One region of the Streptomyces sp. NPDC036984 genome, then DNA from elsewhere that is predicted to be linked to it. Evidence: predicted binding sites of a transcription regulator. Region 1 holds the regulator's gene; the other holds the start of a gene.

Region 1 (3,411 bases):
GAAGGCGTACCGGAAGCTCGCCCGCGAGTTCCACCCGGACGCCAACAAGGGCAACGCCAAGGCGGAGGAGCGCTTCAAGGAGATCTCCGAGGCGAACGACATCCTCGGCGACCCCAAGAAGCGCAAGGAGTACGACGAGGCTCGCGCCCTGTTCGGCAACGGCGGCTTCCGCCCCGGGCCGGGCGGGGCCGGCGGCTCCTTCAACTTCGACCTGGGCGACCTCTTCGGAGGCGCGGGCGGTGCCCAGGGCGGAGGCTTCGGCGGCGGACTCGGTGACGTCTTCGGGGGCCTGTTCAACCGGGGCGGCGCCGCGGGCACGCGGACCCAGCCCCGGCGCGGCCAGGACATCGAGTCCGAGGTCACGCTGAGCTTCACGGAGGCCATCGAGGGCGCCACGGTGCCGCTCAGGATGTCCTCCCAGGCACCCTGCAAGGCATGTTCCGGCACCGGCGACAAGAACGGCACACCGCGCGTGTGCCCGACCTGCGTCGGCACCGGGCAGGTCGCGCGGGGTTCCGGCGGCGGCTTCTCGCTCACCGACCCCTGCCCCGACTGCAAGGGCCGCGGCCTGATCGCCGAGCACCCCTGCCTGGACTGCAAGGGCAGCGGCCGGGCCAAGTCGTCCCGGACGATGCAGGTCCGCATCCCGGCCGGGGTCACCGACGGCCAGCGGATCCGGCTGCGCGGCAAGGGCGCGCCCGGCGAGCGGGGCGGCCCGGCGGGCGATCTGTACGTGGTCGTCCATGTCGGCGAGCACCCGGTGTTCGGGCGCAAGGACGACAACCTCACCGTCACCGTGCCGGTGACGTTCGCCGAGGCGGCTCTCGGCGGCGAGGTGCGGGTGCCGACCCTCGGCGGCCCGGCCGTCACCCTGAAGCTGCCGCCCGGCACGCCGAACGGTCGTACGATGCGGGCGCGAGGCAAGGGCGCGGTCCGCAAGGACGGCACCCGCGGCGATCTGCTGATCACCGTGGAGGTGCGTGTCCCCACGGACCTGTCGGGGAAGGCTCGTGACGCGCTGGAGGCGTATCGCGAGGCGACTGCGGGCGAGGATCCGCGGGCGGAGCTGTTCGAGGCCGCGAAGGGAGTCTGAGAGAGATGGACGGCCGTCGACGTAACCCGTATGAACTGACCGAGGAGACCCCGGTCTACGTCATTTCGGTGGCGGCCCAGCTCTCCGGACTCCACCCGCAGACGCTGCGCCAGTACGACCGCCTGGGCCTTGTCTCCCCGGACCGCACCGCGGGCCGGGGCCGCCGCTACTCGGCCCGTGACATCGAACTGCTCCGCCAGGTGCAGCAGTTGTCGCAGGACGAGGGCATCAACCTGGCCGGCATCAAGCGGATCATCGAACTGGAGAACCAGGTCGCCGCGCTCCAGTCCCGGGTCGCGGAGCTGGAGGCGGCCCTGGACGGCGCTGCGGCCGCGATGCAGCAGCGCGAGGCCGCGGTGCACGCCTCCTACCGGCGCGACCTGGTTCCGTACCAGGAGGTCCAGCAGACCAGCGCGCTGGTGGTGTGGCGGCCGAAGCGGCAGCAGCAGGACTGAACCGAGTGGAACGGGAAGGGGCCGGCAGGAGCGATCCTGCCGGCCCCTTCCGCATGCCCAGGGCGGCGCCAGGGCGCCTACGGGGTCAGGGCGGTGCTCAGGGCGCCAGGACCGCCCCGTCGCCGCCGGGCGCGGACTCGGTGCCGTCCGCGGCGAGCGAGGTCACCCAGTAGAAGTGGGTGGTGCCCTGGGCGGCGCCGGTGTCCTCGTAGGAGGTCCCGGTCGTCTCCGCCAGCTTCTCGTACGCCTCGGTGCCGGGGTTCCAGCGGTAGACCCGGTAGCCGGTGGCGTCGGGTACCGGGGACCAGCCCAGCGTGACCGGTGCCGCGCCGTCCTGCCCGGTGGTCGCCGTCACGTGCACCGGCGAGCCCTCGGGCGTGGTCACGCTCGGCGTCATGTCCAGCTCGGTGGCGACCACGGCCTCGGCCGGGCCGTTCCACTCGACCGCCGAGTTGCCCTCGTCGTCCACGGCGTCGACGAAGAAGCAGGCTTCGCCGCCGTCCGGGAGCGTGGTGTAGGCGTGGGAGGTGGCGGTGGGCGAGACGTAGTCCGTCGCGAGGCCGTAGCAGACCCGGTCGTCCTCGTCGCCGACCAGCTCGCCCCGGTGGACCGTGTAGTACTTCAGGTCCGTGGCCGGGTTCTTGTCCCAGTCCAGTCGGAAACCGTACTCGGTCGGGGTGACCTTCAGACCGGTGACGAGCGCCGGCGGGTCGTTGTCCCAGATCCTGCCTCGCTGCGGCACGGACGGGGCGGACTCGTTGCCGGCCGCGTCGGTGGCCGACACCCGGTAGTAGTAGACGACGCTCTCGGCGGCCGAGGTGTCCAGGTAGGAGGGCTGGGCCGTGGTGGCCAGCTCGATATAGGTGCCGTTCTCGGCCGGTGCCCGCAGGACCCGGTACGACACCGCGCCCGGGACCTCGCCCCAGGCGACCTTCAGCCCGCCCGTACCACCCTCCGGGGTCACCTCGCCGGTCGCGCGCGTGATGACGGGCACGGCGGGCGCGACCCGGTCGACGGTGGTCACGGCCTGGTCGGCCGTACCCGCGGACTCGTTGCCGGACCGGTCGTAGGCGCGGACCTCGTAGGAGTACGTCTCGCCGGTCTGCGGCAGGGAGCTGTCGATGTACGACGTGCCGGTGGTGGTCGCGAGCGGCTTGCTGCCGAACGCCGTGCCCTTCAGGCGCCGGTAGACGCGGTAGCCGGCGAGGTCCATCTCCTTGTTCTTCGCCCAGCTCAGCTTCGCTTTGCCGGTCGCCTTGTCGTACGACGCCGAAACCCCGGCCGGCACCAGGGGACTGACCTTGTCGACGTCGGCCTCGGCGCGCGGGGCGTAGCCGAAGGAGACGGACGCGCCGCCGGTCCAGTTGACGTAGTCGACGCGCAGGGTGTGTCGGCCGGATGGAATGGTGACGTTGACCGTTTTTGCCTGCGAACGGGAGACGTTCTTCCACAGGTCGACCTTGCGGGTGCCGTCGAGGTAGACCCGGATGCCGTCCTCGGCGGTCGCGGCGAGGCTGAAGGGGCCGCCGGAGCCGAAGTCGCGGGTGACGGTCCAGCGCACGCCGAAGTTGTCCTTCGGCAGGCCCGAGGCGGGCGCGCCGGTGCCCCACTGCTCGTTGACGCCGCTGTCGCAGTCGGTCTTTTTCGGGGTGCCGGAGAAGGTGGTGTTCGCGTAGAACTGCCGGGTGTAGACCGGTGAGGAGCAGCTCGTGGTGGCGGACGCGGGCGGGGCGACCGCGCCGAGCAGTGCGCAGGAGGCGACGAGTACGACGGCTGTGGCGGTCGTACGTCTGGCTGGGTTCATTCGGTCCTCTGATCGATTTCGAGCGCGGCTCGGGGCCGCCGTGATCACGACTCGCGGTG
Region 2 (3,411 bases), on a different contig from region 1:
TCCAGGACCACGGGAGTGTCGTACACGGCAGTCATGACCCCATCCTGCTCGAACAGAGCCTCGCCTTCACGGGAATTGTCCATGACACCCACGGACGAGTGGCCGGAACCCGGGGCCGGACGCAGCCGGTGGATGAGAGGTTGCTGTGAATCGGCTCTCGCGTGGCGTCGGTCATAGACAGGGGCGCGCCGAGCACGAAGGGTGGGGCGGGACGGAAGGAGCGCCTCACCGTGGAACGGATCACGACGGGCCCTGCGCACGCGTCCCCGCCCATGACGGGCACGCCCCTTCCCGACGCCGCCGTCGTCCCGCCCCCGGTGCTCGCCGGACTGCTGGACGGCATGCCGCGCCAGCGCGGCGGCACCCCCGCCCCGGCCGAAGCCCCCGCTCCCGCCCCTGCGCCCGCGGCCGCACCACGGCACCTGCCGCTGCCGCGGCTGTGGCGCCTGCTGCCCACCCCGGCCGGCACCCCCTTCACCTTCGCCTACGCGGCCGTCCTGGCCGTCACCTCCCTGATCGCGGCGCTGGCCGACCCCGGGCTGGTGCACGCGCTCCACCAGGACTCCAGTACGGACGTGGCCCACCTGATGCGCACGCCCGCGCTGGTGCTGCTGGCCAGCGCGCTGTGGATCGCGGGCGGGATCGTCTCGCCGTACGCGGTCGCGTTCGTGCTGGTGCTCACCGCGCTGGAGCGGCGGATAGGCGGGGTGCGGGCCGCCGGTGTCTTCCTGGCCGGCCATGTCCTGGCCACCCTCGCCACCGAGGTCCCGGTGGGCCTCGCCGTCCTCGCCGGGCACCTGCCCGGCACCTCCCTGCACCGCCTCGACTACGGCATCAGCTTCGGCGTGGCCGCCAGCATCGGTGCGCTGGCGGGTCTGCTCGGTCCCTGGCTGCGCTGGCCTGTCCTGACCCTGACGGCCGGCCTGCTCCTCGACGACCTGATGGCGTACGCGGACCCTCTGACCAACTGGGGCCACCTGATCGCCTTGGCGATAGGCGTCTCCGCCTGGCCCTTTGTGCGCCGTCGGCACCAGCCGGCCTGAAGGGGCGCGTGGCCGTACCGGCATGCGGCTCGGCCACGTGGGGCGCACGAGCTGCGCAACCCGCACCCGCGCGCGCTCCTTCGACGGCACCCCTGAGTCGCACATGATCGCTCACAGCGAACAAAAACCCGGGAACAATACGCGGCGGCAGAACATTGAGTCGGCATAGCTCAAGTTGACTGCCTAAGGGGAGATCATGGCTGCTGAGTCCACGGCGTTCACGCTCGTCCTGCCCGTGCTGCCGCTCGACGACGAGGTCGTGCTGCCCGGCATGGTGGTTCCGCTGGACCTGAGCGACGCCGAGGTGCGCGCCGCGGTGGAGGCCGCGCAGGCCGCCGCCCGGTCCGAACCCGGGAAGCCCAAGGTCCTGCTGGTACCGCGCGTCGACGGCACGTACGCCAAGACCGGCGTGCTGGGCACGGTCGAGCAGGTCGGCCGGCTGGCCGACGGTGACCCGGGGGCTCTGATCCGCGGCCGCAGCCGGGTGCGGATCGGCGCCGGTACCACCGGCCCGGGCGCCGCGCTCTGGGTCGAGGGCGCCCGCGTCGAGGAGAGCGTGCCCGAGCCGCTGCCCGGCCAGGTCGCGGAACTGGTCAAGGAGTACAAGGCGCTCGCCACCGACTGGCTGAAGAAGCGCGGAGCCTGGCAGGTCGTGGACCGTGTCCAGGCCATCGACGACGTCGCGGCGCTGGCCGACAACTCCGGCTACTCGCCGTTCCTGACCACCGAACAGAAGGTCGAACTGCTCGAGACCGCCGACCCGGTGGCCCGCCTCAAGCTCGCCACCCAGCAACTGCGCGACCACCTCGCCGAGCAGGAGGTGGCCGAGACCATCGCCAAGGACGTCCAGGAGGGCGTCGACAAGCAGCAGCGCGAGTTCCTGCTGCGCCGTCAGCTGGAGGCCGTCCGCAAGGAGTTGCGCGAGCTGAACGGCGAGAAGGACGGTGAGGAGTCCGACGACTACCGCGCCCGGGTGGAGGCCGCCGACCTGCCGGAGAAGGTCCGCGAGGCCGCTCTGAAGGAGGTCGACAAGCTGGAGCGGGCCTCCGACCAGTCGCCCGAGGGCTCCTGGATCCGCACCTGGCTGGACACCGTCCTGGAGATGCCGTGGAACGAGCGGACGGAGGACGCGTACGACATCCAGGGCGCCAAGGCGGTCCTCGACGCCGAGCACGCGGGCCTCGAGGACGTGAAGGAGCGCATCACCGAGTACCTGGCCGTGCGCAAGCGGCGCAGCGACCGCGGCCTGGGTGTCATCGGCGGGCGGCGCGGCGGTGCCGTGCTCGCGCTCGTCGGCCCGCCCGGCGTCGGAAAGACCAGCCTCGGCGAGTCAGTCGCGCACGCGATGGGGCGGAAGTTCGTCCGCGTCGCCCTCGGCGGCGTCCGCGACGAGGCCGAGATCCGCGGTCACCGCCGTACGTACGTCGGGGCGCTGCCCGGGCGGATCGTGCGCGCAGTCAAGGAGGCCGGGTCGATGAACCCGGTGGTCCTCCTGGACGAGATCGACAAGGTGGGGTCCGACTTCCGGGGCGACCCGGCCGCCGCCCTCCTGGAAGTGCTCGATCCGGCACAGAACCACACCTTCCGGGACCACTACCTGGAGGTCGAGCTGGACCTGTCCGACGTGGTCTTCCTCGCCACCGCCAACGTCCTGGAGGCCATCCCGGAGGCGCTCGCCGACCGCATGGACATCGTCCGCCTGGACGGCTACACCGAGGACGAGAAGGTCGTCATCGCCCGTGACCACCTGCTCCCGCGCCAGCTGGAGCGGGCCGGCCTGGACCAGGACGAGGTCACCCTCGACGAGGGCGCGCTGCGCAAGCTCGCCGGCGAGTACACCCGGGAGGCGGGCGTACGGACGCTGGAGCGGTCCATCGCCCGGCTGCTGCGCAAGATCGCCGCCCAGCACGAACTGGGCGAGCGCGAGCTGCCGTTCACGGTGACCGACGCCGATCTGCGCGATTTGATCGGGCGGCCGCATCACGTGCCCGAGTCCGCCCAGGACCCGGCCGAGCGCCGTACGGCCGTGCCGGGGGTGGCGACCGGTCTCGCGGTCACCGGCGCCGGCGGTGACGTGCTCTACGTGGAGGCGTCCCTGGCCGACCCGGAGACGGGCGCGGCGGGGCTGACCCTCACCGGCCAGCTGGGCGACGTGATGAAGGAGTCGGCGCAGATCGCGCTGAGCTTCCTGCGCAGCCACGGCGCCGAACTGGAGCTGCCGGTGGCGGACCTGAAGGACCGGGGCGTGCACATCCACTTCCCGGCGGGCGCGGTGCCGAAGGACGGCCCGAGCGCGGGCATCACGATGACCACGGCCCTCGCCTCGCTGCTCTCCGGCCGCCTGGTCCGCACGGACGTCGCCATGACC

The links. The regulator HspR, encoded in region 1, represses chaperone genes until heat shock. The targets are predictions, from matches to a motif close to TTGAGNNNNNNNNNCTCAA.
Region 2: the regulator HspR is predicted to act here: its motif matches at 1,199-1,217, upstream of lon (endopeptidase La).

The regions. Positions count from the first base shown of each region.
Region 1 covers NZ_JBVJRL010000010.1:192,136-195,546, forward strand. The annotation lists gene dnaJ (molecular chaperone DnaJ) at 1-1,093, shown strand, start outside; gene ACZ7DL_RS20430 (heat shock protein transcriptional repressor HspR) at 1,099-1,548, shown strand; gene ACZ7DL_RS20435 (PA14 domain-containing protein) at 1,646-3,352, opposite strand.
Region 2 covers NZ_JBVJRL010000001.1:36,482-39,892, reverse strand. The annotation lists gene ACZ7DL_RS00195 (spermidine synthase family protein) at 1-35, opposite strand, end outside; gene ACZ7DL_RS00190 (rhomboid-like protein) at 231-1,043, shown strand; gene lon (endopeptidase La) at 1,240-3,411, shown strand, end outside.